Regions from separate parts of the Bacteroides caecimuris genome, predicted to be linked through region 1. Evidence: riboswitches for the same ligand, from Rfam matches in the RefSeq annotation. Region 1 holds a riboswitch; each other region holds the start of a gene.
What was found. Region 1 has a riboswitch for cobalamin ahead of A4V03_RS13420 (anaerobic ribonucleoside triphosphate reductase). Riboswitches for the same ligand answer to the same signal wherever they lie in the genome.

Region 1 (10,902 bases):
ACGTGATAGAGAAAACAATGGAACGGGCTATGTTTATAGCCACCCCCACATACGACGACTATGTAGCCACCGATGCGGAAGCACGGAGAATCGCTTCCGAACTGGTGAGTCGGCAAAGTCTCTGAGCAATGATTAGTAATTTGTAAATAGTAAAATAGTAAATAATAAACATGGAAACATTTTTGATTCGTGCCCTGCAATTGATTATGAGCTTATCTTTGCTCGTTATCATTCACGAAGGCGGGCATTTTCTTTTTGCCCGTTTGTTTAAGGTGCGTGTAGAGAAATTCTGCTTATTTTTTGATCCCTGGTTCACCTTGTTTAAATTCAAGCCTAAGAAAAGCGACACAGAATATGCAGTAGGCTGGCTGCCGTTAGGCGGTTATGTCAAGATATCCGGTATGATTGACGAGTCGATGGATACCGAGCAGATGAAACAACCCGAACAACCGTGGGAGTTCCGTTCCAAACCGGCATGGCAACGTCTGCTAATCATGGTGGGTGGCGTACTGTTCAACTTCCTGTTGGCCCTGTTCATCTACTCGATGATTCTTTTTGCGTGGGGCGACCAATATATAAAGGTGCAGGAAGCTCCTCTCGGCATGGATTTCAACGAAACGGCCAAATCTGTAGGTTTTCAGGACGGTGATATCCTTCTTTCTGCCGACGGTGTTCCTTTCGAACGTTATGACGGTGATATGTTGAGCCAGATTGCCGACGCTCGCGAAGTAAGCGTTATCCGCAACGGTGCAAAAGCTTCCGTTTATATCCCCGAAGACTTGATGCAACGCCTTCTGGCAGACAGCATCCGTTTTGCCTCCTACCGTTTCCCATACGTGATAGACAGTGTGATGGTGAATTCTCCTGCCGCACAAGCAGGCATCCAACCGGGTGACAGCATTATCGCCCTGAACGGAACACCGATTTCTTTCTCCGACTTCAAAGAAGCGATGGCAGAACGTAAGAAAAACGCAGAAACCTTGCTCAAAGACAGCATAGATCCGCGCCTGATTACACTGACCTATGTACGTAGCGGCGTAACCGACACATTGAATATGCGTGTAGACTCCGCCTACCTGATGGGTGTAACCGCCTGTCTCGTCACAGACCGCCTGCTCCCTATGGTGAAAAAAGAATATACTTTCTTTGAATCCTTCCCGGCAGGTATCTCCCTCGGCATAAAGACACTGAAAGGATATGTAGGAAACATGAAACACCTTTTCTCGAAAGAAGGAGCCAAACAGCTAGGTGGCTTCGGAACGATCGGCAGCATCTTCCCCGCTACATGGGATTGGCACCAGTTCTGGTATATGACAGCCTTCCTTTCTATCATTCTGGCTTTCATGAATATCCTCCCTATCCCCGCATTGGATGGCGGCCACGTGCTCTTCCTCTTCTACGAGATGATAGCTCGCCGCAAACCGAGCGACAAATTTATGGAATACGCTCAAATGACCGGTATGATTCTACTCTTCGGTCTGTTGATATGGGCTAACTTCAACGATATTCTAAGGTTCTTCTTTTAGGATTTCGAAGCATAGATAGATTCAAGAGGCTGTCTAAAAAGTCGTTAGTAACTCCAACTCCCCTCCTTCAGGAAGGAGAATGAGGATAGAACCGATTTTTTAGACAGCCTCCATTTATTCTCTGTACCTATCCGAATGATTGACAGACACAAACACAGAAGCAAGCCCATCCGACTACAAAAAGAACCGGTTACTTCAACTTCAAAATCCGCTGATTGCTGCTTCCCCTGAACTCCAAATATGGAGAGAAAAGAGCCTGTTCGAAGCGTCCGTCCACCAATACATCAATATAATCAAGAGCGGCACTTAAACGAGGCTGCGCCTTAATTTCTTCGTATGTGTATCCGGTGTAGCACCACACATTCATCCCTGTTTCCTCTTTCACCCGTTTCAGTAAAAGCCGGAACGCTTCCGGATGAAAAAACGGATCACCACCGGAAAAAGTAACGCCGTCCAGCAAAGGATTCGCTTTGATTTCACGGATGATGGACTGTATTTTCTCCTCCGTCAGTTCTTCTCCTGCGTCCGGGTTCCAACTCTCCGGGTTGTGGCAACCGTGACAATGATGGGAGCAGCCGGCAAGATAAATAGAAAACCTGATACCTTCACCGTCAACGATCGTTTCGGGATAAGTTCCTAGTAAATTCACTTCTACAAATGCTTTACACGGTCCTTCTCTTCTGCTCGCTTAGCAGAGTTCCAAGAACTTAAATCGCCCGTCAGATAACCGGTGATACGCCGCATACGGAGAATACTTTCACTCTGGCATACAGGGCATTTATCGAAGATAACTCCCTTGTAACCACAGTTATGACAAGTGTCTACCGGGTGATTGATAGAGCCGTATCCAATACCTTCGTCGTGCATCACTTTCACAATCTTGGCAATGGCACGCACATTCTTCTGCGCTTCACCGTCCAGCTCCACATACGTGATGTGTCCGCCGCGTGTAACAGCATGGAACGGAGCTTCACGCTTGATTTTCTCAACGATGCTGATCGGTTCTTTCACGTCTACGTGAAAAGAGTTGACGTAATAGTCGCGATCTGTCACTCCGGGGATTTTTCCATATTTCCGGCGGTCCATTTTCGTGAAACGTCCCGAAAGTCCTTCGGCAGGAGTAGCCAGAACGGAGTAGTTCAGATTATATTTCTCTTTATATTCGTCTGCCACTTTATTCATTTCCATCACCGCTTCATACAGCGTGTCCCATGCTTTTTGGTTGTGTCCGTGACCTTGTCCGTAGAGAGCCACCATTGCGTTATGCCCGCCAATAAATCCGATCCCCAGTGTACCGCTGCGCAAGGCGTCTCCTACCTGTTCGTTCGGATTCAGTCCGCCACCGCCTTTCCACACATTATTTCCCATCATGAACGGGAACTGACGTGCCAGAGCCGTACGCTGATACTGATAACGTTCGTAAAGCTGATCGGCTACGAGCGCAGACATTTGGTGTACAGATTCGATGAAAATTTCTTTTGCTTTTTGTTCGATGGCATCTTTGTTGCGTTCATCTTCTACCAGATTTTCCGCTTTGATACGGGCTTCGATAGCCAGTCTTGGCATATTCAGTGTAGTGAACGAAAGATTGCCACGTCCTAAAGAAGATTTTTCTCCCGCCACATTTTCAAAAACACGGGTACGGCAACCCATCGTTGCCAATTCGTAAATGTAACGCTGCGGATCGTCGGCTTTCCATTTCTCGTTCTTGTTGAAAGGTGTGTCGAGGAACATGAAGTTCGGGAACAACGCTTTCGCAGTAGTCTGGCAAGCCTTCAATAACAAGTCGAAGTTGGGAGCCTCGTAACTGTCGGTCATTGCCTCTTCGATGTTCTCCGCTTTCATTGCCTTCTCAAAGTCTTTCTCCGAGTAAGAAACACCGTCTTTCACCTTGAATATCTGGATGGGGAATACAGGCACTTCTCCTCTTGTGCCGAGTCCTTCAATGGTAGCTTTCAGCAGTTCTTCGATCACCATACGGCCTTCGGCAGAAGTGTCCGTTCCGTAGTTAATGGAACTGAATACCACTTGGTTACCGCCACGGGAATGCATTGTGTTCAGGTTGTGGATGAATCCTTCCATTGCCTGATGCGTATCTTTACGGGTCTGCTGGTAGGCTTTTTCGACAATGCGTGCAAGGTGTTCCTTATCTATAATGATCTGTAAAGCGACCAAAGCGATGCGCAATGTTTCGCGTTCGGCCTCGGTGGACTTGATAGACGGAAGGTATTCTTTAATCAACGTGCGGATGGATTTTTCATCGGCCTGATTTCCGTTCTCCATAGCCACATAGAAGTTGATGAACGATGCCAGATGCTTACGGAAAGATTTCGCCACTCCTTTTGCCATGAAGAAGTCGAAAGCCGGAATCGCCTGTCCGCCATGCTGCTCATTTTGGTTGGTCTGAAAGATGATGGTAGCCAGCGTAGCATAGCTTTGGATGCTTTGCGGGGTGCGGATGCTACCGTTCTTTGTGCGGAAACCGCGTTCAAAGAGGTCATCCATATCATATTGGATACAGGTTGTCGTCTTTGTCGGATAATAATCCAGGTCGTGGATGTGAATGTCTCCCAACTGGTGCGCTTCGGCAAAACGTTTCGGCAACAAGTATTTATAGGTATAATCTTTAGTTACTTCGGAAGCAAACGTCATCATCTGCCCGGCAGGCGTGTGACTGCTCATGTTGGCGTTGCTCAAATTGACATCATTTTTGTCGATAGCCACAATGCCGTCCATCACCTGTTTCATCTGGGTTTTCTTATCACGCTCCGTATTCCGCCATTCGCGATAGATGATGTATTTCTTCGCCACCTCCGGCCGCACTTTCATCAACGACTTTTCTACCAAGTCCTGAATCTCTTCTACGGTGATCGTGGGGGTAGCAAACTGACTGATAACATTCATGGTGATGTCAGCAATCAACTGCTGCTCATCCTGAATACCACATGCACTGAATGCTTTACTAATTGCATTCTTAATCTTACTGATAGAGAAATCTTCTCTCTTACCATCGCGTTTGATGATACAAATTTCCGCGTAGTTCATAACTTTAACTCCCGAAAGCATTAATAAATTGAAAATAGAAAATCTCTTCGGCAGGTCTTCTGACTTATCCCTCCCCCGCAACACCTTCCCACACCGGCATCGATGCAGTGGCCTATTGTGCGGATTCTTAGAGAATTACAGCAGCGGGTACTGTCGCCGATTTGCACAGCGTTCCCTCATTGACTAAACCTCTTTTTAGCTCCGAAAACGGATGCAAAGATAGGGGAATATATAATAGCTTGGTTAGCTTTTAACATTAAATTTTGGGAAACTTTTCTTTCTCGCTGATACAGAAAGTTTTCCAAAACGGAAAACTTTTTTTCTGATTTTAACGTGGATAATATTCCAATTCCGTTTATTCTTTTTCCGAAAAGCAGACAATTCACAGACCGTCTATCCCCTATTGTAGCTACAAAAATGGGAATTTATTTTCTTTTGTTCTATACAAAATCAAAGAAATATTTCTGCTTTTTAGAAATTATCATCAAATTTCTCTTTTCCGCAATGTTTCCGAAAAAGGAGTAGAATTAAATTGTATGACACCCGGGTGTCAAGTGCCATGAAACCCGAGTGTCGTATAACTGATTATTGCAGTATTTTGTTTCCGACCTTACTGCTAGCAATAACTTCAATCGCTATTAGACAGAAGTATCTAACTCATAACCTGCCAAAAGGAACTAATAATCTCCTGCAATCCGACGCAAAACACATACATACCTACATACGGCCGCCACCCAAAACCTGATACAACGTAATCACACCCTGAATTTCAGTAAAACGGTTTGCCACTTGTGACAGTTGCGCGTTGAGCAACATTATATGATTACATTAATTATATGACTACACCGACTTTATCTTTTGTACTTATGTTCTTCTGTCTAAAAATCAGAATTACTCTTTTCCAGCCCTGGACTTTTCTCCCTCGCTCACTTTGATTTCCTCTTCAATCTGCCAATCATGCGTAGGGGCACTCTGTATGGGACGGAGACGTTCCTGCAACCATTAGAAAGCGATGAATAAGGTTGGCACGATGAAAAGCAGTGCCAGCGTACCGATAGTCATACCGCCAACTACTCCCGTACCCAACGAACGGTTACCGTTAGCTCCTACTCCACTAGACATCATCAGCGGGAACAGACCGAAAATCATCGTCAAAGCCGTCATCAGAATCGGGCGCAGACGGGCTTTGGCTGCGCTGACAGCAGAAGCAATCAGTCCCATACCGGCCTTACGGCGTTCGGCAGCATATTCCGTCAGCAAGATAGCCGTTTTTGCCTGCAGACCGATCAACATAATCAGACCCGTTTGCAGGTAAATATTATTCTCCAGTCCGAATATCCGGGCAAAAAGGAAGCTACCCATCAATCCGCAAGGCACACTCAAAAGAACGGCGAACGGAATAATGAAGCTTTCGTAGAGCGCACTTAGAGCCTGTTTAAATTTTCCTGAGATTATGTTAGATAGGCTTTACCAACCTGTTTTTATTCGTCCCATAGTCTCCGTCATGCTGCTCCTCACAACAACAGAAAATATACTCGAAAGCAACTCTCAAAACTGTGTCGGGCAAAACTCGGAGCGGGCTCTTAATAATCCACTTTTCATTCATTAATAAAAAAGTTCTCTTTCATTAATTGTAAACTTCTTATTATCAGCATGTAAACTTATTTTTCATTAACTGTAATCTATAAACGCAAGCTTCGTTTATAAAAACAAAGGCTTTGATTATAAAAACAAAGCTTGCAATTATATAATCAAAGCTTGCGTTTATAGTTTGCATCAAATGAAACAGGGCAGACGCATTATATTTTGTCTATCAATTAGTCAACTATTATCCATATTTCATTTTTATTATTTATCTTATTATTAATCTATTAATATTTTGTGTATTAATTATTTATTTGTATTTTTGTTGTATTGAATTTAAACAAAAATAAACCCTAAAATGAGCTTAATTAGTCTTTGTAAACAACTTGAAGATCCTCGTATTGACCGAAAAAAAGAACACTCTTTGGAAGTCATCGTTTATATAGCCTTGTGTGCTGTAATCTGTGGAAGTGAAAGTTGGAATGAAATAGAACGGTTCGGTATTTGTAAGTTTGACTTCTTTAAACGTCGTTTTCCTGATTTAGTAAAGATCCCCAGTCATGATACTTTCAATCGTTTTTTCAGTTTACTCAAACCCGGTTATTTTGAATTGGTCTTTCGTGATTGGGTATCTGAGCTTTGTGGTAAGTATGAAGGGGTTGTTGCTATAGTGGAGAGCACTCCGAAAGAGTGCTTCTAAAAGAAAAGATAAGGTGGAATCTTCCCGATTTCCATCTTTCTTTTTTCTTCTTATCAATAAAAACAATAAATGTTTTCCGAACCGGATATAAATGTGGAAACTTTACAAGCCGTATTATAGAACCAGTCATTTTGCTATAAAATCAATAGAATTTATCAATTATGGACTACAATTTTAAACTTTTATTCCTACATTTGCAGCCAAATGATAACTTATTAATAAAAATACAGATACCATGGCTAAAATAACGAAAGAAGCCGCTTTGCTCTACCACTCACAGGGCAAACCCGGTAAGATTGAGGTAGTTCCTACCAAACCGTACAGTACACAAACAGATTTAGCACTCGCATATTCTCCCGGCGTAGCAGAACCATGCCTCGAAATAGAGAAAAATCCACAGGACGCATATAAATACACTGCGAAAGGTAACCTTGTTGCCGTTATCTCTAACGGTACAGCCGTACTCGGACTGGGCGATATAGGCGCATTGAGCGGCAAACCGGTAATGGAAGGCAAAGGGCTGCTCTTCAAAATCTATGCGGGTATTGACGTCTTCGATATCGAAGTGGACGAAAAAGACCCTGAAAAATTCATCGCAGCGGTGAAAGCTATCGCTCCTACTTTCGGTGGTATCAATCTGGAAGATATCAAAGCACCGGAATGTTTCGAAATCGAACGCCGTCTGAAAGAAGAACTGGATATCCCGGTGATGCACGACGACCAGCACGGAACGGCTATCATCTCCAGTGCCGGACTGGTAAACGCCCTGCAAGTGGCCGGAAAGAAAATCGAGGATGTGAAAATCGTTGTGAACGGTGCCGGTGCATCCGCAGTATCTTGTACTAAATTGTATGTTTCACTGGGTGCACGTCTCGAAAATATCGTCATGCTGGACAGCAAAGGCGTAATCAGCAAAACACGTACCGACCTGAACGAACAGAAAAGATACTTCGCCACCGACCGCACAGATGTCCACACACTGGAAGAAGCAATCAAAGGCGCAGATGTATTCCTCGGCCTGTCGAAAGGAAATGTGCTGAGCCAGGATATGGTGCGCAGCATGGCTCCGATGCCTATCGTATTTGCACTGGCCAACCCTACGCCGGAAATCTCTTACGAAGACGCCATGTCAGCCCGCCCCGATGTATTGATGGCAACCGGACGTTCCGACTATCCGAACCAGATTAATAATGTAATCGGTTTCCCGTACATCTTCCGTGGCGCATTGGACACGCATGCCAAAGCAATCAACGAGGATATGAAGATTGCCGCTGTACACGCCATCGCCAATCTGGCAAAACAGCCTGTACCTGATGTCGTAAATGAAGCCTATCATGTAAACAACCTCTCTTTCGGCCCGGAATATTTCATCCCGAAACCGGTAGACCCGCGTCTCATCACAGAAGTTTCCTGTGCCGTAGCCAAAGCCGCTATGGAAAGCGGAGTGGCTCGCACGGAAATCAAAGACTGGGACGCTTACTGCGTACATCTGCGTGAATTGATGGGCTACGAATCCAAACTGACCCGCCAACTGTATGATACTGCCCGCCGCTCACCGCAACGTGTCGTATTTGCCGAAGGTATCCACCCGAATATGCTGAAAGCTGCCGTTGAAGCCAAAGCCGAAGGGATCTGCCATCCTATCTTATTAGGAAACGACGAAGCTATCGGAAAACTGGCAGAAGAAATGGATCTTAGCCTGGAAGGTATCGAAATCGTCAATCTCCGCCATCCGGACGAATCGGACCGCCGCGAACGCTACGCCCGCATCCTTGCAGAAAAACGTGCACGCGAAGGATTTACCTACGAAGAAGCCAACGACAAGATGTTCGAACGCAACTACTTCGGCATGATGATGGTGGAAACAGGAGATGCAGACGCATTCATCACCGGACTTTATACAAGATATAGCAATACGATCAAAGTGGCAAAAGAAGTGATCGGCATCCAACCGGGCTTCAAACACTTCGGCACCATGCATATCCTGAATTCCAAGAAAGGTACTTACTTCCTGGCAGACACATTGATCAACCGCCACCCCGATACGGAAACACTGATTGATATCGCCAAACTGTCTGATAAAACAGTTCGTTTCTTCAACCACACACCGGTGATCTCTATGTTGTCCTACTCTAACTTCGGTGCTGATACCACAGGTAGCCCGGTGAAAGTGCACGAAGCTGTTGCTCACATGCAGGAAGAATATCCGGAATTGGCTATCGACGGTGAAATGCAGGTAAATTTTGCCATGAACCGCGAATTGCGTGATGCCAAATATCCGTTTACCCGCCTGAAAGGTAAAGACGTAAATACATTGATTTTCCCGAATCTAAGTTCAGCAAACGCCGGTTACAAACTGTTGCAGGCAATGGACCCGGATACAGAATTCATCGGCCCTATCCAGATGGGATTGAACAAACCTATCCACTTCACCGATTTCGAAAGTTCTGTCCGCGACATTGTGAATATCACAGCCGTAGCCGTGATCGATGCCATCGTAGACAAGAAGAAAAAAGAAAGCAAATGAAAAGGCCTTTATCCAAATCACAAATAGTTTGCATCAGCTTGCTTTGGTTGGCGCTTTGCTATTTAGTTCTGGCAAAAGCCGAACGAATTGACGGGATGACAATAGTAATGCTTGTCATTTCGGCAGCATTGGTATTTATTCCTGTTTATAAGTCAATCAAAAAGAGCAAATAAATATCTTTTTTCCTATTTTTAATGCGATAAAATATCAAATTTGATGTTTTATCGCATTTTTCTTTATAAAATGTTTGATAGTTCAATTTTTATCTTTACTTTTGCAACCGGAAATAAAAATCCGATGTACCCATATACAAGTGTGCAAATCGCTATACGGCAGAAAAGCACATAGTCGAGCGGCACATGAGCTATTTGTCAAATTAGCACATTATTTTATATCAACCAATTAAAGAAAAAAAAGATTATGAATGCAGCAAAGGTATTAGACGATCTGAAAAGAAGATTTCCCAATGAACCGGAATATCATCAAGCAGTAGAAGAAGTGCTTTCTACTATTGAAGAAGAATACAACAAACACCCGGAGTTTGATAAAGTAAACTTGATCGAACGTTTGTGTATTCCAGATAGAGTATATCAGTTTCGCGTGACTTGGATGGATGATAAAGGTAATATTCAAACCAACATGGGTTACCGTGTTCAGCACAACAACGCGATCGGTCCTTACAAAGGCGGTATCCGTTTCCATTCATCTGTAAACCTTTCTATCTTGAAGTTCCTTGCCTTTGAACAAACATTCAAAAACTCACTGACTACGCTGCCGATGGGTGGTGGTAAAGGTGGTTCCGACTTCTCTCCTCGTGGAAAGTCAAATGCTGAAGTAATGCGCTTTGTACAGTCGTTCATGTTGGAACTGTGGCGTCACATCGGTCCTGAAACGGACGTTCCTGCCGGTGACATCGGTGTTGGTGGCCGTGAAGTAGGTTTCATGTTCGGTATGTACAAGAAACTGGCTCACGAATTTACCGGAACATTCACAGGTAAGGGCCGCGAATTCGGTGGTTCGCTGATTCGTCCGGAAGCTACCGGTTATGGTAACATCTACTTCCTGATGGAAATGCTGAAAACAAAAGGCACTGACCTGAAAGGTAAAGTTTGTCTGGTTTCCGGTTCTGGTAACGTTGCTCAATATACAATCGAAAAAGTAATCGAACTGGGTGGTAAAGTAGTTACTTGCTCTGACTCTGACGGTTATATCTACGATCCGGATGGTATCGACCGCGAAAAACTGGATTACATCATGGAACTGAAGAATCTGTACCGTGGCCGTATCCGCGAATACGCAGAAAAATATGGTTGCAAATATGTAGAAGGAGCTAAACCTTGGGGTGAAAAATGTGATATCGCTCTTCCTTCTGCTACTCAAAACGAATTGAATGGCGACCACGCTCGTCAACTGGTAGCAAACGGTTGTATCGCTGTATCTGAAGGAGCTAACATGCCTTCTACTCCGGAAGCTATCAAAGTGTTTCAGGATGCTAAGATCCTTTACGCTCCGGGTAAAGC
Region 2 (10,902 bases), 370 kb from region 1:
AACGGAATTTACGTTTCTGCAATATATTCCAAAGGGCATATACCTGCTTGTCTACTGCCCCTTTAGCCTTACTCTGATAACCGAGAAAACGATTAACAATCCGAGTATCCAATGCCTCGCGAAGCAACTGATCGATCATCGGATTCTCTTCATTGACATAAGCCGCAAAGAAAATACCGGTATCATGAAATTTAGTCCCGTTAGCCACATATCCCAACAGACACTCATTGATACTACGCACTGAAAAAGTACGTACCCGTTGTCCCAAATCTTTTCCGTTCATCTCCACTGTGATAGCTACGCTTACCGGCTCTGCCTGCACCTCATTTTTCAGTGCCTCGTAATTCCAGATAATATCAGGATAAATCGTATATTCCGTCCTAGGCTTGTTTAATACAAATTCCGACACCGAGCGGGAGAAAAAAGGCGTTTCGGCTACTTCAATCCGCACACGACTATAAGCTGTCTTCGATTTCAGCCGAACGGCAATACACGACTTCGGATTCCCCAAACACGTTGAATCCGACGGAACAATCACTTGTGCATCGGTGGTGGCAACAGACAGAATCGCCGAAGGAAATATATTCCCTCCCAGATCGTCTACAATCTCAAAACCGGAATTGAATGAAGTATATTTAAACACAGACATACTGCCAAGCAGAATTAACAGTACCACAACCGATCCTATTATTTCCTTCCGATGCCGTTTTAAGTCAATTTTTATCATTATTTGTAGTTTCTATAGTCAAACATTTCTATTATATCTCGCTAACAAAGATAACAAATAGCGAGCGTTTTTTCCTAAAGAAAGGTAGAAAAAGAAAGGATTATTTTGTATAAAGGAAAAAGGAAATTACCTTTGCTTTCAAAGTAAAAAAACAAATTATGAAAATGAACATAAATATTATTCCCGTTTTATGCTTCCTCTTGTTGTGCTCATGCAAAAACGGGAATGCCTCCAGCCAAAGTACAAACGAAACCATACAGGACACTATTAAATCCATCACCCTGCCTGCCATCCCCGCAATGATGACAGCTCCCGAACAACGAGCAGATTTTCTAGTAAAACACTATTGGGATAACGTCAATTTCGCCGACACCAATTACATCCACCACCCCGAAGTGACCGAACAAGCCTGGGCAGACTATTGCGACATACTAAACCACGTCCCTTTGGAAACCGCACAAGAAGCCATGCGGAAAACAATCGAGCGAACAAACGTAGACAAAAAAGTATTCACCTACATCACCGACCTGGCAGATAAATATCTATATGACCCTAACTCCCCCATGCGTAACGAAGAATTCTACATTCCCGTATTAGACGCCATGTTGGATTCCCCTCTGTTAGAAGAAATAGAGAAAGTACGTCCCAAAGCCCGCCGGGAATTAGCCCAGAAAAACCGTATCGGCACCAAAGCCCTGAACTTCAACTACACATTAGCCTCCGGCGCACAAGGTTCCCTCTACCAACTGCAAGCAGAGTACATCCTCCTATTCATTAACAACCCCGGCTGTCATGCCTGTACAGAAACGATAGACGCCCTGAGAAATGCCCCTATCATCAATCAACTTCTGGAGCAAAAGAGACTTACAGTCCTCTCCATCTATCCCGACGAAGAGCTGGACGAATGGAGAAAACACCTAAATGAATTCCCCCAAGAATGGATCAACGGATACGACAAGAAATTCGCCATCAAAGAGCAACAACTATATGACTTGAAGGCAATCCCCACCCTCTACCTTCTCAACAAGGAAAAGACTGTACTCCTAAAAGACGCCACCACACAAGCCGTTGAAGAATACCTGTTAATAAAAAGCGAACAATAAGCAGCCTTGATCCTTTCTTTTTGGTTCTTTCTCTTTCGTATCAAGACGAAAGAAAAAGAACATCCCTTTGGAAAAAACAAATAAACTCCCTATCTTTGCCGCGCATTGGTTTGCGACTCCCATGCGGGGGAAGCAATTAAAAGGGAATCAGGTGCAAGTCCTGAACAGTCCCGCTGCTGTAAGTTCCATACCAAGTTACAAGCAATTCACTCATTGCCACTGGAAACCAATCCGGGAAGGCGTTTGTAACAGGAACAAGTCAGAAGACCTGCCATGCAAATAAGTTTCACTGCTTTCGAGGAAAAAGCGTTGAGTCTAATGAACCGGACAAGTCGTCTATCATTTCATTCATCACTCTGATTCAGAGAAAGTGTGTTAAAACGGATAAACTCTGCCAAGTTTATTTATGCGTGTCCGGTCGAAGGGATTTCGCCCGGACACTTTTAACCAACAACAGACTGAAAAAGAAATAAATGAAAAAAAGAACATTTAATAAAGTGATCTTTGCAGTATTTAGCTGCCAACTCTTATCTATATCACTTTTTGCACAACAGCAAAAGGTAGATACGACACATACATATTCTATTCCCGAAATAACAGTATCAGATATCTACCAGACCCGCGAAATACGCTCAACCGCTCCCCTGCAAGTCTTCTCCAAAGATGCCCTGAAAAACCTGCACGCCCTGCAAGTTTCCGACGCGGTGAAACACTTTGCCGGAGTGACCGTAAAAGATTACGGAGGTATCGGCGGACTGAAAACAGTATCCATACGAAGCCTGGGAGCCCAACATACCGCCATCGGCTATGACGGAATCACCCTAACCGACTGCCAAACCGGACAAATAGATATCGGGCGTTTCTCGCTCGACAACGTAGACCGCCTTTCTCTAAACAACGGACAAAGCGATAACATCTTCCAACCTGCCCGCTTCTTCGCGTCAGCAGGCATATTGAATATACAGACACTCACGCCGCTATTCACCAAAGGCAAAAAGACCAACATAGCCGGAGCTTTCAAAACCGGCTCCTGGGGATTAATCAATCCCTCCCTGCTACTGGAACAACAATTCAATAAAACATGGAGCATGTCAGCCAATGGCGAATGGATGTCCTCCGACGGACATTATCCGTACACATTACATTATGGAAATGCGGCAGAAGACCTGTCCTCACGTGAAAAACGAAAGAATACAGACGTACAGACATTCCGTGCCGAAGCCGGACTTTACGGCAACTTCTCCGATAAAGAACAATGGCGATTGAAAGGCTACTACTTTCAGTCCTCCCGGGGACTACCCAAAGCTACAACCTTCTATAACGACCATTCCACACAACACTTGTGGGATAAAAATACATTCATACAAAGTCAATACAAGAAAGAATTCAGCCAGCAATGGGTGTTCCAAACCTCTGCCAAGTGGAATTGGAGCTATCAACGTTATCTGGACCCCGATACCAAGAACTCTTTTAAGAAAACGGAAAACAGCTATTACCAGCAGGAATATTATCTTTCCGCTTCTGTATTATACAGACTGTTGAGCAACCTCTCTTTCTCACTTTCCACAGACGGAAGCATCAACACCATGAACGCCGATCTCGCCAACTTTGTACACCCCACGCGTTACTCATGGCTAACAGCATTCGCCGGAAAATACGTAAATGACTGGTTAACAATCTCCGCATCCGCATTGGCAACCGTTATCAATGAAGATGTGAAAAAAGGCGGTAGTGCCGGCAATCACCGTAAGCTAACCCCTTATGTAAGTGCCGCTTTCAAACCTTTCCGGCATGAAGAATTCCGTGTCCGCTTCTTCTATAAAGACATTTTCCGTCTGGCAAGTTTCAACGACTTATATTACGAAGAAGTAGGCAACACCCAGCTAAAGCCGGAAAAGGCAAAACAATACAACATCGGACTGACATACAATAAAAATGTATGCCCGTTCCTACCCTATCTGTCAGCAACCATTGACGCTTATTATAACAAGGTGACAGATAAAATCATCGCCTACCCTACCAAGAACCTTGCCGTATGGAGTATGAAGAATCTGGGTGAAGTTGATATCAAAGGCATTGATGCCACAGGAAGCCTGTCCCTCCAACCTTGGGATAAAATACGCATCAACCTCTCGGGTAACTACACATACCAACGAGCGTTAGATGTCACCTCGCCCGATCCGAACACGTATGAATCGACATACAAACATCAAATAGCCTACACTCCCCGCGTATCTGCTTCGGGACAGGCAGGTGTCGAAACACCGTGGATCAATCTGTCTTATTCATTCCTTTTTTCCGGAAAACGCTATGCTTTAGGACAAAACATTGCCGAAAACCGATTGGATAGTTATAGCGACCATAGCATTTCGGCAAACCGTGACTTTCTAATCAGAAAAATCACGACCTCTTTCAGCGTGGAAGTATTGAACCTGCTGGATAAGAATTACGAGATTGTGAAATATTTCCCAATGCCCGGACGATCCGTAAGGGCGACAATAAAAATAAGATATTAACTATTACAAAGTAAGATATTGACGTGAAAAGGAAACTAATATATATATTCTCGTGCTGGCTGTCATTGATAATCTTATTTGCGGCATGTGATGATATGGAGGACAAGCCCTTCACATCAGGCATTATAGGCGATCCGACAGAAACGGGTACTGCCGAATTATATGTATTATGCGAAGGACTGTTCAATCAGAACAATAGCTCGCTGGCACGTTTTTCTTTCGGCAACCGGCAAATGATTCGTGACTATTTCAAAGCAGTCAACCGCCGGGGACTAGGAGATACAGCCAACGACATGGCTATCTACGGAAACAAGATATATGTGATAGTCAATATCTCCAGTACGGTAGAAGTGATAGACTTTCGTACGGGAAGCTCATTGAAACAGATTCAGATGTTGGCAGAAAACGGAAGTTCCCGTCAACCACGCTACATCGCTTTTCACAAAGAAAAGGCATACGTATGTTCATACGATGGAACCGTTGCACGTATAGACACAACCTCCCTATCCATAGAAGCTATCACATCAGTGGGACGCAACCCCGACGGTATTTGTGTACAAAACGAAAAGTTGTATATTTCCAATTCCGGTGGGTTGGACTATTCATCAGGACTGGGGGTAGACAACACGGTATCTGTTGTCGATATTGCCACATTTAAAGAAATTAGCAAACTAACAGTAGGTCCGAATCCCGGTAAAATAGTAGCAGGTCCGGACGAAACCGTTTATGTTGCCACCCGTGGCGAAGATGTAGAAGCCGGCAATTATAACTTCGTCAAGATAGACTGCCGGACAAACAAAGTTACTCAATCTAACGAGAAAGTACAAAACTTTGCCATCGATGGAGAGATTGCCTATCTATACAATTACAATTACATCACACAGAACTCTTCTATCAAGATGTTCAATCTGAAAACAGCAGAGACAATCCGTGAGAATTTCATAACTGACGGAACAGTAATTAAGACGCCATACGGCATCAACATCAATCCTTACAGCAACAATGTATATATCACCGAAGCCCGTGATTACACCACCTATGGCGACTTGCTTTGTTTCAACCAACAAGGACAACTCCTGTTCCGTCTGAACAACATCGGGCTTAACCCGAATACAATTGCATTCAGCAACAAAGCCTCACTAAGCGATGTTGATGGCAACGATGATGATAAGGAGAATCCTCTGGCTTTCGCCAATAAAGTATGGGAATATCGCCCTGCCCCCGGACAGTTTATCAACACCACCACTTCAGCATATAAGGAGGGCTTTACTTATGATGATATACTGGAAGAAGCAACCCGCAGAATCCAACAGAAATCACTCCTTACATTGGGAGGATTCGGCGGTTACATTGTTTTAGGATTTCCACAACCCATTCCGAATGTAACAGGAGAGTATGACTTCAAGATAAAAGGCAATGCTTACTACAACTCCAAAACCGGAACAGGAGCATTGGGCGGAAGTGCAGAACCGGGCATCGTATTTGTATCCAAAGATGTAAATGGCAATGGAATGCCTGACGACGAGTGGTATGAATTGAAAGGAAGCGAATATGGGCAAGACACTGAAACACGCAGATATGAAATAACCTATCACCGCCCTACCTCCGCTAACCAAAACGTATTATGGAAAGACAATCAAGGCAACGAAGGATATATCTTCCGCAACAGCTTCCATAACCAGGAATCATATTATCCACTTTGGATAGAAAGTGATGAAATCACATTCCAAGGAACACGTCTAAAAGATAATGCCGTTTTAGAGAACGGATTATGGGTAGGATACTGCTATCCGTGGGGATATGCAGACAACCATCCTAACAACAAGGAAGGAAGCAATTTCAAGATAGATTGGGCTGTGGATAGTAATGGCAGTCCGGTGGACTTGGATCAAATCGACTTCGTAAAGATTATGACCGCAGTCAATCAGGATGCAGGACAAATGGGCGAAATATCAACCGAAGTCACCACCATTGAAAACTTACATTTTAAGAAATAATTAATTAATAACTAAAATCAGAAAAGAACATGAAGAAATTATCTTTATTATTACTGTTATCAGTATTTGTATTTTGTGGGTGTAGCGATGATGACGATGATGTAAAGAATGAAGTGGTAATTAACTTCGAAAATCAATTACCTCAAAGTGAATCCGAATTAAAGGCTGAAGAAGGAGTGAAAGAGAACCCTGCTGACTATTATTACAAATGGAACTTTAAAGACCCGAATAATTTAGTTGAGTTTGCTCATTACTACGCAGAATGGGGATTTGGAGGTGGATTTACTTATACTAACAAGACAGACGTCACTACTCCCGGGTACACCAATATCAGTGCTATTACCGCAAAAGGAAAGAATGGAAAAGTTTATTTTACTTCCCACTCCAGCAGCTTCACTCCAGCCCAAATCACCAACCTCCATCCTGACAAATATGAATTTAAGGGTGCATGGATTACAAATACAACTTATGCCTACCTAGCTATCAAAGACGGTAATGATGGCAATAGCCCTTCAAGAGTAAAACGATTCAGCAATGGAGACTGGTTTAAAATTACAGCAGTAGGTTACCGAACAAACGGGACAGAAATAGGTAGAGTAGATTTTTATCTTGCCGACTTCAGAGATGGAAAAACTAAAATCGTGAATACTTGGGAGTGGTTTGACTGGAGTTACATTGAAGATGCTGCCTACATTCAATTCGAACTAAGTTCCACAGATAATTCAGAATATGAAAATGAAGGAGTATTAGTTTCTAGTATGAACACCCCTTCTTATTTCTGCCTTGACGGTATTACACTTATCGAAGACTAAACAACCAACTGTTTAATTAATTGAGATTGAGCTTAACATCAATCGACCTCATCATTTTAAAGAGGCTGTCTGAAAAGTCGTTAGTAACTATAACTCCCCTTCTTCGGGAAGGAGGAGAATGAGGATAGAACCGACTTTTTAGACAGTCTCTTCTGCACCAGAATGAATCTATTTTGTTAGAGATGTGATCGCCCTGAATCAAATCCCCAAGAATGACAACTGAACCAAAAACAGGTAGAGGTACTCTATCTCTCCCCCTATTCAACTCAATGTCCGCGTCAGTTCAATGTCCATGTCAACACAAAGTCCGGACAAATACGATAACCGACAGAGTAAAGTTCCTGCTGCTCCGTCGCCAACTCTTGAACCTGAAAGGTTCCTTGCTCTTGAGGAATAAAATGCGTCAAACGAAGTTTACGAAGGTCAGCGTCCGCGTTTTCCATCCGTTTAAAAACAGCCTCCTTTGCTGACCAATGCAATAACAGTCCCCAAGTCATATCGTCCTGATAAGGTTCCGTTTGTTCGTCAGAACGGATATACCGATCAGATACCTTGTGAACGCGTTGAGCATATTGCTCAATATCAATGCCCGCCGGAGTGAAAGAAGCAAGCATCACAGCTACATAACCTTTCGTATGAGAAATACTGATGAAAAAAGAATGATCCGTCAGATACGGTTTTCCTTCGAGGGAATAACCGATTTCCTTATCCTCCTGCAACATGGAATACAACAAAACACGAACAGACAACCATTCCATCTTACGACGTTCGGAAACAAAACGATGCAATTCCTGTTCACAGAAAGCTCTGCGCACATCCGGCAAAAGAGCCAACAGAACCTCCAAAGGCTCTTCCATCTTCCAAACAGCCCACTGTATATCATCCATCTTATGCTGCAGAAATAACGCCATCTTACGTTTGCTTGATTATGCTTTCAAAATTATGATTTCAAGATTATTCTTTCTCTTCCGAGTCTTCCGTGTCCTTCGGCAGAATTGTAAACTTCACCTTCAGGATACGACGACTATCCATTTCGAGCACTTCAAACTCATAATGGTGATAAGTTACTTTCTCATGCAATGCCGGGAATTCTCCTTTAATTTCGAGCAACATACCCGCCAATGTATCCGCATCTCCTACCACCTTTTCAAACTCGTCTTCGTCTACTTTCGTAATCTTATAGAAATCCGTCAACTGCGTCTTCGCTTCAAATATCCAGGTATGGTCATTCAAGACAACGTATGTACGTTCTTCATCATCATATTCATCGTGAATCTCCCCCACAATCTCTTCGATAATATCCTCCATTGTCACCAGTCCGGAAGTTCCTCCAAACTCATCCACAACAATGGCAATATGGATCTTATTCGCCTGAAAATCACGCAACAAGTCATCAATCATCTTCGTCTCCGGCACAAAATAAGCCGGACGGATCAATGACTGCCAACGGAAATTATCCCCTTTGCTGACATGAGGCAACAGGTCTTTAATATACAATACCCCCTTGATATTATCCCGCGAACCGGAATAGATAGGAATACGCGAATAAGCATTGTCAATGATACATTGCATTACCTCCTTGAAAGAGGCACGGATATCCAAATCGACCATATCCAAACGTGATGTCATCACTTCTTTCACTGTTTCACCGCCGAAACGGATAATGCCCTCCAAAATATTATTCTCTTCAGAAAGCTCCGCTTTATCTGTCAGTTCCAATGCATGCGACAATTCATCGACAGAAATATTGTGGCTCTTCTTTACAAAATGCTTATTTAAAAAAGTAGTTGAACGTACAAGCACAGTAGCCACCGGACGGAACAGTTTTTCCAAAAAGTAAATCCCCGGTGCCGAAAAACGGCAAAAAGCCAACGTCTTCTGTGCCGAATAGATTTTCGGCATGATTTCACCGAACAACAACAATAGGAAAGTCAGGATGACGGTCAGTATCAAGAACTCTGCCAATGGAGAATGAAAGACAAATACATTCATAAAGAAGAAGTTGCAGAGAATGATAATGGTTACATTCACAAAGTTGTTTGTAATCAATATCGTTGCCAGAAGGCGTTCTGAATCCCCCAACAAGGCACTTATTTTTTCGTCGGAAGGATGATTCTGTTCATCAATATCATTCCGGTCGGAAGGAGTAAGTGAGAAAAAAGCTATTTCGGAAGCCGAAGCAAAGCCGGAAGCAAGCAGAAGTACACCTGCCAATACTATGGCAATAATAGCAGAGATAGAAGGAGTGTTTACGGTAATACCGTTGAAAATGTCAGCCAATTGGCTTAAATAACCATCTGAGTCCAAAGAATCTAAATTTTAATTAAACAAAAGACAATGTGCCAAGAAGCTCGCAAAAACCTATTGGCACACTATCACATTATCTTAGAACGGCAAATCATCTGCCGGATTATCTTGCACGGATTGTGCCTGCTGCGTTTGTTGCGGCTGACCGGAAACCGGTTGTTGCTGTTGCCCCATCGCTGGTTGTCCGGAAGCAGAAACTCCCGCACCCGGATTGGCTCCTTTCGGAGACAGCATTTCCATATTATCCACATAAATTTCGGTGATATAACGCATAGCACCCGACTGGTCGCTATAAGAACGTGTTCTTATCTTTCCTTCCAGATACAATTTGTCACCTTTGTGCACATACTTATCCACAATCTCCGCCAAACGGTTGGATGCAACGATATTATGCCACTCTGTTCTTTCGGGAATCTGGGTTCCATTAGCCAACGTATATCCACGATCCGTTGTAGCCAATGGGAAAGTTGCTACTGCCGAACCTGTATCGAAGTATTTTACCCGCGGATCTTGTCCTACGTTTCCCAACAATATCACTTTATTTACTGACATATCTGTATCAAGTTTATGATTCTTAAATCAAATCTGTCGCCAAAATTAAACAGAATAACAATAGGATGCAAGAATTTTAAGTATTAAGTATAAAATCAAGTATTAAGTACTAAATTTTAAGTATGCGGTTCATGGCGCAGCCTAATACTTAAAACTTAATACTTAATGCCCATCCATTGCTTGTAACAGGGTCTGCACCAATTTTGAAACAGCGTATTGTTCCAGTTCTTCGACTTTTATTTTTTGGAAGCCACTGAAAGAAGTCAAATTCTTAGATAAAGTCACCTCATATAGATTAGCATAGATAACCCGGTGAGACAGTACATGCTTTATTTCTCTGCAAACCGTACGTACCACCGGTACTTCCCCCAGTGCAAAGAGTGCACGGAATTCCGGTAAAGTCAAAAAATCTTCTTCCGAAAGAGGCACTGGAGTTTCTATCAATGGCAGTTCAAACAGATTTTTCCAAATATCATTGCCCGTCCGTTTATTTATAAAGGTATACGCGCCCGCACGTACATAAATATAATTAAAGTAACGGTTCGTTGTCTTTGTTTTGTGTTGCTTCACTGGAAGTGTTGCCACCAAGCCTTTTGAAAGCGCCGAGCAACTGCCCGCCAACGGACAAAACAAACAATCGGGCGATTGCGGAGTGCACTGAATCGCTCCGAAATCCATTATTCCCTGATTATAAACAGCCGGATGCTTCTTATCCAGCATCTCATCCGCCAATGCTGCAAAGAGCTTTTTTCCTTCCGTCGAATCAATCGGAGTATCGATGCCGAAATAACGGGAAAGCACCCGGTACACATTACCGTCCACCACCGCATAAGGCATACCATAAGCAAACGAACAAATTGCCGCTGCTGTATACTCCCCCACTCCTTT
Region 3 (10,902 bases), 150 kb from region 1:
AATACAAAATGAGAAACATTGTTTCATCTCTTCATTAGTGAACAATCCAAAACTTATTCTTAAATATAAAAGAAAGCATTGGGCGGTAGAAAATGGATTGCATTGGCAATTGGATGTTACATTTAATGAAGATGATGGAAGAAAAATGATGAATTCGGCACAAAACTTTTCCACTTTAACGAAAATGGCATTGACCATTTTGAAGAATTATCAGGATGAAGACAAGAAGACTTCGGTCAATAGGAAAAGGAAGAAGGCAGGATGGAGTGATGAGTACTTAACTAATTTGATAGATACCTTTATTAAAGCCTTTTAAATCGTGCGTTTTCCCTGCCACCGGATATATTTTTCTCTTTCTTCCGAAGTTTCCGGTTCTTTTTCCGGACGATAATAGGTGATTTCATAGTTTCGATAAGTCTTCACATCATTTCCCGCAGCTACAGCCTTGTCATACCATAATTCCAATGCAGCGTCTTCATGAGCACTACCGGCAATCTCATACCATTCGTCCTCATCCGGCACACCATTCTGATTTTTATCATAAGCCACCATGATCACTCCCGGCTCACAACTTCCTCCCTCCGGTGCATCAGGATCCGGATTGGCCGCAGAATAAAAAGCATTGCCAAGTACCCGGAAATCACGTTTTCCGGTAACATTAGTTATTGTATGGTCAAAACCTACTACGACATATCCTCCAAATCCTCCCAACGAAATCATCCCCCTTTCATTATTACCGATAGCAGCTAATACTTTTTCATTCATAACCTCTTGAGTATCTCCCTCTTCATATTCCGGCAATGCATTAGTAAATTGTCCCACAGCCGGAACAAAATCAAAAACCTTAGTGATATAAGCCGTCGCTCCTTCAAGGTCCGGTTCGATATTATCAAAAGTTACTGTGACCGTAAAGAGATAATCATAATGATTCTCACCTTGTGACGCACGCAAAATCAGTTCATATTCTCCTACCTCTTCAAACATATACTCCAAATCCTTTGTCCGGGCAATTTCACTGCCGTCCAGCAGCCATAAATAAGAAATCCCTTCATCCGACTCACTTTCAACCCGTACCTTCAACAGTTGATCAACAACAACCGCAAAGCCACCCTCCGGTTGCGACACATGGATGTCTTCCTTTTTCAGTAGGTAAGCATCTTCTCCATCATTACATCCCGTGAATACAGTTCCTACAAACAAAGAAACCGCAATGACAAATGCCAGTCTTAAAACTTTCCTATCCATTTTATTCATTATTAGTTATTATTAGTTATTGAAATGTTTTCGTTGTAAAAGCAAAATGAGCCGGTATATCCCCCGCCCTGACTTTCCATCTTTTCTTTCCTTCAGGACTGAAACAGTAAAGATACCCGGGTACAACATAACTTTTCGCATCCGTTACAAATATTTCTTTGGTCTCGGGATTTACAGCTATTCCATACGGAATTGTTATTTCAGTTTCAGTCCCATCAGTAATAAAATTGCGGGATACTATTTTATTTTGTTTCACGTCATAGAGAGCGTAAGTAATAGTATTACTTTCCGTCACATAGCTCCATTCTACACTTGTCATATAAATCGAATCTCCACTCAAGCACATTTCACTGGCAGCAACTCCCAAATTTCCTGTCACACGATCTGTCTGAGTATCTATAATAAAAACATCCGATCCCGTTCCATAATAATCTCCTCTCGAACTCACATATATACGTCCGTATCTATCCAACTTCATACGGTGAAGATTTATAGCTACATCAATTGTTTTAATAACTTGAAAGGTCTTCAAGTCAATCACCGATACCGTCCGGTCATAATCCGGGAAACGATAACCGCCGGAATTGGCAACATAAAGTTTCCCGTCCTTTATTACCATTTCTTCCGGTTGATAGCCGACTACCACTTCACGGGTTACAGCCAAACTTGTCGTATCCACCTCAACCACTTTTCCCGGACGCGCATTGGGATCTATTCCGACAGGACCTGCATAAGAACTTACATAAGCCTTTCCGTCATTAAAAGTGATATACCGGCAATTTATCACATTTATTTGCCCCAGATGCTGTGCCGTTTCCACATCCATCACCTCTATAAAATTCGAGCAATTGATTACAGCATACAGCTTATCTCCATAAATCTGCAAATCATTTCCAACATCCCCCAGTTCTTTCACTACGGACGGATTTCGCTCGGCATAAATATTACGATGATACTTACCGGTAGTACTGTCATAAAAATCAAGTGTACACTTATTACTTCCCATATTTCCTTCATTGAGAAGATACATTCCTTTAATGCTGACGCTCCCTAAAGCTCCCTTGCCAACGTCTATTTCGTCAGAAGGTAGAACCGGAAGCTCGTCCCGACAAGCCAGCAAACAACAACCTGTTAATATACCAAGCAAGGCACGCGAAAGAATATTATTCACAATCATATCGTTAAGTTTAAAATGAATTTAAAGTTAGTTCCGGGCATCGGATAAGACCTCACCACCTCATATTGTTGATTAAAAATATTATTTACTTCCAAGGTCAATTTGAAATCATACTTTCTCCAACTGAATTTCTTAGCCAAAGAAAAATCACTTGTATACCAAGGGAGACGATAATTCTCCGGAGTATTGGCCGAAACATCATAGCGCTCTCCCGTATATACAAAGCTATAATTCAATTCCCATGATTTATATCCCGCATTTAATATAGCCGATCCACTATGCCAAGGGATATACGATATTTGCCCCCCATACGTATCTTTATCCGATTTATCAGTAAAATCCTGCGCTTTCTGATACGTATATGATAACCGACTGTCAAATACCCAATCGTTACCAAACTTCCAAAGTCCTTGCAAAACGACATCCACTCCTTTTATTTTAACAAGTCCCATATTAATCATTGTCCAACGAAAGAAATTATTGGTAGGAGTAGCTATTATTTTATTTTCCACCTCATTATAATACGCATCCAATTGCACATTCAGTGCTTGCAGCCAGGTTCCGGAAGATAATTTCTGATAAGTGAATCCTACGTTATACTGATTAGTATACTCAGGTTTCAGCTTTATATTCCCTATAAATGTATAATACAAATCGTTCAAAGTCGGCATACGAAATATCCGTTTGTAAAAAGCACGCAGATTTAAATCAATATTCTTGAAAGGTTTATAAGAAGTGATAACGGTAGGAGTAAATTCCATCTTATTCCCAGCCGAAGTAGTATCTGAAGCTACGTTCTCATTTACAAAAGTTCCCAAGACACTGGCCTGCAACTTAAAGCGCTCAAGATGCAAAGAGGTAGCTGCCGCTACCAACGCCGTATTTCTTCGGGGATAAGGGAAATCAGTCAAATTAGCGTTCAGTTTATTCCATTGGTAGTCTGCTGAAATATTTATATCCCAAAAAGGAAAAAGAGTAACCCTGTTAGCCATTGACAAGTAAACTTCCTGTTGGCGATATGTATTATTTACATACATGGTAGCCTCCTCCTTTTGGGGATCCGCCAGATAATGCAGATAATCATATGCGTATTTGGCATTCAACAACAGACTGTACACATCACCAAAATCTTTTTTGAAAGAAGACTGGAAAAAGAAATTTGTATCCCATTGGCGATCCTCATGTGAGAAACGATTCCGCACAACAGCACCGGGATATCCACGTTCTGAATTATAAAAATAAGCTTTCGTACGCCAATAACCACTTTTTATCTTGCCATATAAGCCGCCCTCAGCACGCAGCGCATTGACATCCCCATTACGGCGTACTGCCGTTGTATCATATCCTCCATCCACCGCATAAGTAAATTTATACTTTCCGGTTGTATACATATATTCAGTACTAAGTGACGTACTCACATTCTCACTCAGTTTCTGTTCCCAAAGCAAAGAGGGATTGACAACTCCGAAAGAACCCGTCTTAAAAGTCGCTTTCACATGATAAGCCCTATTCTCCTGAAAAACAGGTATTCTTGACTGTAGATAAATAGAACCTGCAGAACCAAAATCTTTCGCTGATTGGAAAATGGCACTTTTCTGACCATTATATAAAGTGACAGCTTCCATATTATCCAAAGAGAAACGTCCCAAATCAACCACTCCATTCTGCGCATTACCCAGTTCAATGCCGTCATAAAACACTCCTACATGATTCGTTCCCATACTTCGGATATTAACGGTCTTCAGTCCTCCTATTCCACCATAATCCTTTATTTGTACTCCGGAAAAATAACGTATAGCGTCCGCTACCGAATGCGCCGCCAGTTTCTCCAACTTATCCCCTGATAAAAATTGCACCGGAATTACCTCCTTGTTAATTCTGGCAGTAACCACTACTTCATTAAGATGATGCAAGCTGTCCAGTTTGCTTTGTGCTGACAACAATAAAGTCATACTCAGAAAGCATCCTATCCACAATACCCTAAAATAAATCCGCCCGAACATAATCCTCCTGTTTATTAATTAAAATAATAAACTTTCATAGGGTTACAGCGAGGATGCAATTTTCCATACACTCAAACATATACACGTGCTTCTCCCCGCATAATAGGGACACTCAAAAAGGGGATATTCCTCCTTCCTGAAACTTCACATCACCAATCAAAGATGTATTTTGAATAAAAAACCGCACTCTTCAAACTCTAATCCCGGAAAGTTTCAAGAATTCAACTTTGGCAGGTCTTCTGACTTACTCCATTTTCCTAACGCCCTTCCCATTCCTCCAAAGCGGAACAGTGGATCTGAGTATTGTAGGAAAAACTTTTGGCGGAGCTTACAGCAGCGGGTCTGTTCAGGATTTACACCTGATTCCCTTTTCACCACTCGTTCCGTAGAATCGGAAAAGTGACACCAAAATTTCTGGGGGCAAAGATACACAAATAGATACAAATCGGAAGAAAAATTCAACTAAAATAAAAACAAACTAATAATTAAGTCCTATCTTTGCCGTTCGAAAGGATCCACTATTATTTTTTCTAATTAAACATCTTATAAAAGTGAAATCTCCCGCGCTGACTATCACGTTACTTTGCCTGCTCCTTTGGGCAAGCTGTATTACCCGTAATAAGACATCTCTGGAAGCATTCAACCAAGATGTATATACCCCTGAATACGCTTCGGGATTTAAAATTCTAGGTACCGAGAACACCGCCAGCACACTTATACAGATTACCAACCCGTGGCAAGGCGCCAACGATGTAACAATGTCCTATTTTGTTGCACGCAACGGCGAGCAAGCGCCTGCCGGATTCAATGGTCCCGTTATCCCTGCCGGAGCCAAACAGATTGTATGTATGTCTTCTTCCTACATTGCCATGCTTGACGCATTGGGAGAAATTAGCCGGATCGTCGGAGTTTCGGGTATCGATTATATCGCCAATCCCTACATCCTTGCCCACAAAGATTCAATCAAGGATATGGGTCCTGAAATGAACTACGAACTGTTGATTGGATTAAAACCCGACGTAGTTTTGCTTTATGGCATAGGTGACGCCCAAACCGCTGTAACGGACAAGTTAAAAGAACTTTCCATACCTTATCTATATATGGGAGAATACTTGGAAGAATCACCGCTCGGCAAAGCTGAATGGATGATTGTTCTTTCCGAACTGACAGACAAACGGGAAAAGGGAATAGAAATATTCCGGGAAATCCCCCAACGTTATCATGCACTGAAAGCCCTCACAGATTCCGTCAGCCAGCGCCCTACCGTAATGTTCAACACTCCGTGGAACGATAGTTGGGTAATGCCTTCTACCCAAAGCTACATGGCACAGTTGGTTGCAGACGCAGGTGCAGAGTATATTTATAAAGAAAACAATTCCAACAGTTCAACCCCTATCGGACTGGAAACGGCCTATGGCCTGATACAAAAAGCCGATTACTGGATTAATGTCGGTTCGGCGACTACGCTTGATGAGCTGAAAGCTGTGAACCCCAAATTCGCAGATGCTAAAGCCGTGAACGAAAAGACTGTTTATAATAATAACTTACGGTTGACACCGACAGGCGGAAACGATTATTGGGAATCGGCAGTTGTCCGTCCCGATGTAGTGTTGCGTGATCTGATTCATATTTTCCATCCGGAGCTCGTTTCCGATTCACCTTATTATTATAGACACCTGGAATGAAACAATCCCGCAGACACACCACTCTATTATTCATCGCATTAGGAATAGTTGCCATTTTATTACTATTAGTAGATATGGCAACGGGAGATACTTTCATCCCTATATCAAAGATATGGACAGTACTCACCGGGGGGGAATGTGACGAAACCACCCGCAATATAATTCTCTCCATCCGCTTTACCCGTGTCATAGTGGCTGCATTGATAGGTGTAGCGCTTTCAGTAAGCGGTCTGCAAATGCAGACAGTTTTCCAGAATCCGCTGGCAGATCCTTACCTGTTGGGAGTAAGCTCCGGGGCAGGTCTTGGAGTAGCATTGTTTATACTAGGCGCCCCGCTTCTCGGTTGGACAGATTTTCCCTTTCTGCAATCAATCGGTATTGTAGGTTCGGGGTGGATAGGGACTTCCGCCATACTACTGGGAGTAGCCATCATCAGTCGCAAAGTAAAGAATATATTAGGTGTACTGATTATGGGAGTCATGATAGGTTACGTGGCAGGAGCTATCATCCAGATATTACAATACCTAAGTTCTGCAGAACAACTGAAAATGTTCACACTCTGGTCTTTGGGCTCGCTTAGTCACATCACGACAGGGCAATTAACGATTATGATACCAGTAATATGCATAGGGTTGCTGCTATCCATCGCCTGTATCAAATCACTGAATCTGTTGTTGCTTGGTGAAAATTATGCACGCACTATGGGAATGAACATCAAGCGTTCAAGAACGCTTATTTTTATATCTACAGCGTTACTGACAGGAACGGTCACAGCCTTTTGCGGTCCGGTAGGATTCATCGGGCTGGCTATCCCACATATCACACGGATTCTGTTTGACAACGCCGATCACCGGATATTGATGCCGGGTACGATGCTGACAGGGTTGATCGGGATGTTGATTTGTGACATCATAGCCAAGAAGTTTCTGTTGCCGGTGAATTGCATCACTGCGCTATTGGGGGTTCCGGTTATTTTATGGGTAATAGGTAAAAACTTGCGTATATTCAAATGATTCAACTGAAAGATCTGACATTAGGATACGAACAACGTATATTGCTGGAGAAAGTTTCCACCCATATCACGGGCGGGCAGCTTGTTGCACTGCTCGGACGAAATGGTACAGGAAAAAGCACGCTTCTCCGTGCCATTATGGGACTGGAAACACCTAAAAACGGAGAAATCATCTTGCATGGGAAAAACATCGCTTCACTGAAGCCGGAGAAATTAGCCCGGAAGATTAGTTTTGTAACCACCGACAAAGTACGCATCGCCAACCTGCGTTGCAAAGATGTAGTCGCATTGGGACGTGCTCCTTATACCAACTGGATCGGACAGTTACAGGCGGAAGATGAGAAAAGAGTGGTTACTGCCATGCAGCTGGTAGGAATGTCCGGTTATGCAGAAAAGACAATGGATAAGATGTCCGACGGAGAATGCCAACGCATCATGATAGCACGCGCACTTGCACAAGATACGCCTATCATTCTTCTTGATGAGCCTACTGCTTTTCTAGATTTACCTAATCGCTACGAACTCTGTCTGCTACTGAAAAGACTCACACAAACGGAAGGAAAATGTATCCTGTTTTCTACACACGACCTAGACATCGCCCTGTCTCTCTGCGACACGATCATGCTGATTGACAACCCACAATTGTATAGTCTCCCCACAAATGAGATGATTACGAGCGGACATATAGAAAGACTATTTCAAAATGAAATGGTGACATTTGATGCCAAGACTATCAAAATAAGAATCAAACAAATATTCTCCTAAAATACTTCTTATAAATTATTTTAAAGAAAATCCCTTGCCACATACCGCAGCAAGGGATTTTCATTCAAAAGGAATACAATTATCAATCCTTCTATATTCTCAGGAATAAAACTATGCTTTATTCTTGATTATCATCACCTCAATAATAGATATGGCAGTCTTTTCAGGAACCCCAAGAACTTCCGCCAACTGATTGATGATGTCTTTTTCTTCTTCTTCGATCACTCCGTCTGCCAATGCAATATCTACCGCACAAGCAAAAGCGGTAAGTTTCAAATCATCCGATAATTCGGCTGCCGAAGCATTGACCAATGCACTCGGACCGTCTTTCTTCAATATCTTAAAAAGTTTATCGAACAACTTGTCAAAAGCAGGCCCGGAAAAGTTATCGTATATTTTCAATCGACGAATATAATTAACAATTCCATTCCATTCAGATTCAGCAATAGAACCATCTGCTCCTGCCATAGCAAGTGCAATTCCTGCAAAAGCCTCTTGTTGTGTTAATTTCGTTTCTTCTGATGCAGTTTGAAAGATTTTATCAAAAAGTCCCATTTGTTTAAAAATTTAAGTTTTTTGTAAATTAGTTATCTAGTGAAAGTCTCATAACTTTCACACAAAAATAAATACTAATCATCAAATATAAAACTTTTGAAGCTGTTTTTCCTTTTTTTAACTCAGGAAATAAGATATATAGCTATTTAGAGAAACTATGCTTTCACAATACGGATGACGCAAAGAAACCGACAGCACCGATACAAATCAGATTTACCATACCGTTTTTCACAAAGACCAGAATAAGCAAAGAGAAAATACAGGCAACAATATTCACACGGAAATATTTTATTTCAGCAATACGGGCCAACAAGAAAGCACCCAATAAAGTTCCTTTTTGAATATCTTTTAAACCTACAATACAAGATATAAAGGAAGATTTAGAAAAAATAATAGGCATGCTGCATTTCGTTGAAGAACAAAACTCTTTTACAGTAAAGAATTACGAAACATCTAAACTCATATCATGACTTTTTTTTAATTTCTGACTCTGCCATGGTCCTATTTAGAGCCTGTTTAAATTTTCCTGAGATTATGTTAGATAGGCTTTACCGACCAGTTTTTATTCGTCACATAGTCTCCGTCATGCTGCTGCTCACAATAACAGAAAATATACTCGAAAGCAACTCTCAAAACTGTGTCGGGCAAAACTCGGAGCAGGCTCTTAATAACCCACTTTTCATTCATTAATAAAAAAGTTCTCTTTCATTAATTGTAAACTTCTTATTATCAGCATGTAAACTTGTTTTTCGTTAACCGTAATCTATAAACGCAAGCTTTGTTTATAAAAACAAAGGCTTTGATTATAAAAACAAAGCTTGCAATTATATAATCAAAGCTTGCGTTTATAGTTTGCATCGAATGAAAAGAAAGTTTCCTTCTTGTCCGAAGGAACTTTATACTTAATGGGCGGGAAGTTTTCTATTAATAGCCAAGAGCGCAACTGTTAATACCCCTTCCGCCAACTATAGACGGACGCGACAAGAAGAGCCGGGGTAAGTTAAAATATCAGCTATAAGATTATGACTGAAGAGAATTTAAACAGGCTCTCTGTTTGTCTACGCCTCTTAGTATTCATTAAAGCCTGGTGCAGCAAACCGGTCGTCAGACAGGCTTCTTCCGGAATTGCCGGAACTGCCACCAAAGCATTGTTCCCGCTATCAGACTGGCTGTCAAGTCAGAAATCGGCATGCTTATCCAGACTCCTAATTGTCCATAATAACGAGGAAGAATCAGCAGGCAGGGAATCAGGATAAGAACCTGACGGGATATCGAAAGGAAGATTGCTTTGCTTGCCATACCGATGCTCTGGAAGAAATTGGAAGTCACCATCTGAAAACCGACAATAGGAAAGAACATCACTACAATACGCAATCCTTTGGCAGAAATATCCACCAGTTCTTGATGCGTAGTAAAGATAGAAACTGCCAATTTGGGAATCAACATTCCCATCAGAAATCCGGCAGTGGTTACGATAGTAGCGGCATAAATCGTTATTTTCAAGACTTTTGTCACGCGCAGATATTGCTTGGCCCCATAATTGTAGCCGGCAATCGGCTGCATGCCTTGGTTCAACCCCATTACAATCATGACAAAAAGGAATACCAGCCGGTTGACAATACCAAATGCTCCGATAGCCAAGTCGCCACCGTGATGCTGCAAGCCTTGATTTATAAGAATCACAATAAAACAGGCCGCCAGATTCATAAGAAAAGGCGCCATACCGATAGCCAAAGAATCGGCTACGATTTTCTTCTTCAACCGGAAAATTCCTTTATGGAAGTGTAGCAGTTCTTCTTTATTAGAGAATAGTTTGAACTGCCATACCAATGCGACGACCTGTGCAGTAATGGTAGCGATAGCAGCCCCCTGTATTCCCCAGCCGAAGCCATAGATAAAAACAGGATCGAGTATCGTGTTAATCACCACCGTAGCAATCGTAGCATACATCGCCTTCTGCGGATGCCCCGCCGAACGAAGTACGGCATTCAACCCTAAATAAAGGTGAGTGACAACGTTGCCCAATAAAATTACGACCATATAATCACGAGCATAGCCTACCGTGGCGTCACTACCCCCGAAGAAATATAGAATCGGATCTAGAAACATCAATGTGACGACTGTAAAGGCAAGTCCGATGATAATATTCAGTACCAGCACATTGCCAAGCACCCGTTGTGCGGTGTCGTAATCTTTCTGTCCCAATTTCACCGAAACCAATGTAGCCGCACCTACCCCCACCAAAGAGCCGAAGGCGGCGGCAAGATTCATCAGCGGAAAGGTCAATGCCAATCCGGAGATAGCCATCGCCCCTACTCCATGACCAATGAAAATACTATCTACCATATTATAAAGAGAAGACGCCGTCATGGCGATAATTGCCGGAATGGCATACTGCATTAAAAGCTTTCCAATCTTTTCCGTACCCAACGCAGTGGGTGTCTTTTGTAC

Region 2: linked by a shared signal. The riboswitch ahead of A4V03_RS11760 (TonB-dependent receptor plug domain-containing protein) and the one ahead of A4V03_RS13420 (anaerobic ribonucleoside triphosphate reductase) in region 1 are both predicted to bind cobalamin.
Region 3: linked by a shared signal. The riboswitch ahead of A4V03_RS14015 (TonB-dependent receptor plug domain-containing protein) and the one ahead of A4V03_RS13420 (anaerobic ribonucleoside triphosphate reductase) in region 1 are both predicted to bind cobalamin.

The regions. Positions count from the first base shown of each region.
Region 1 is NZ_CP015401.2:3,075,072-3,085,973, forward strand. It holds gene A4V03_RS13405 (1-deoxy-D-xylulose-5-phosphate reductoisomerase) at 1-125, shown strand, start outside; gene rseP (RIP metalloprotease RseP) at 171-1,526, shown strand; gene nrdG (anaerobic ribonucleoside-triphosphate reductase activating protein) at 1,717-2,175, opposite strand; gene A4V03_RS13420 (anaerobic ribonucleoside triphosphate reductase) at 2,178-4,571, opposite strand; cobalamin riboswitch at 4,604-4,792, opposite strand; partial or broken gene A4V03_RS13430 (efflux RND transporter permease subunit) at 5,463-5,999, opposite strand; gene A4V03_RS13435 (transposase family protein) at 6,514-6,855, shown strand; gene A4V03_RS13440 (NADP-dependent malic enzyme) at 7,091-9,382, shown strand; gene A4V03_RS20830 (hypothetical protein) at 9,379-9,555, shown strand; gene A4V03_RS13445 (NADP-specific glutamate dehydrogenase) at 9,803-10,902, shown strand, end outside.
Region 2 is NZ_CP015401.2:2,708,245-2,719,146, forward strand. It holds gene A4V03_RS11750 (hypothetical protein) at 1-727, opposite strand, end outside; gene A4V03_RS11755 (DUF5106 domain-containing protein) at 886-1,830, shown strand; cobalamin riboswitch at 1,919-2,120, shown strand; gene A4V03_RS11760 (TonB-dependent receptor plug domain-containing protein) at 2,304-4,346, shown strand; gene A4V03_RS11765 (YncE family protein) at 4,370-6,343, shown strand; gene A4V03_RS11770 (DUF4465 domain-containing protein) at 6,373-7,155, shown strand; gene A4V03_RS11775 (4'-phosphopantetheinyl transferase superfamily protein) at 7,434-8,066, opposite strand; gene A4V03_RS11780 (gliding motility-associated protein GldE) at 8,110-9,462, opposite strand; gene A4V03_RS11785 (single-stranded DNA-binding protein) at 9,541-10,014, opposite strand; gene mutY (A/G-specific adenine glycosylase) at 10,177-10,902, opposite strand, start outside.
Region 3 is NZ_CP015401.2:3,221,436-3,232,337, forward strand. It holds gene A4V03_RS14000 (ISAs1 family transposase) at 1-316, shown strand, start outside; partial or broken gene A4V03_RS14005 (PKD-like domain-containing protein) at 331-1,245, opposite strand; gene A4V03_RS14010 (YncE family protein) at 1,271-2,431, opposite strand; gene A4V03_RS14015 (TonB-dependent receptor plug domain-containing protein) at 2,428-4,434, opposite strand; cobalamin riboswitch at 4,647-4,859, opposite strand; gene A4V03_RS14020 (ABC transporter substrate-binding protein) at 4,986-6,119, shown strand; gene A4V03_RS14025 (FecCD family ABC transporter permease) at 6,116-7,132, shown strand; gene A4V03_RS14030 (ABC transporter ATP-binding protein) at 7,129-7,896, shown strand; gene A4V03_RS14035 (tellurite resistance TerB family protein) at 8,008-8,451, opposite strand; partial or broken gene A4V03_RS21690 (MFS transporter) at 8,621-8,785, opposite strand; gene A4V03_RS14045 (MATE family efflux transporter) at 9,556-10,902, opposite strand, start outside.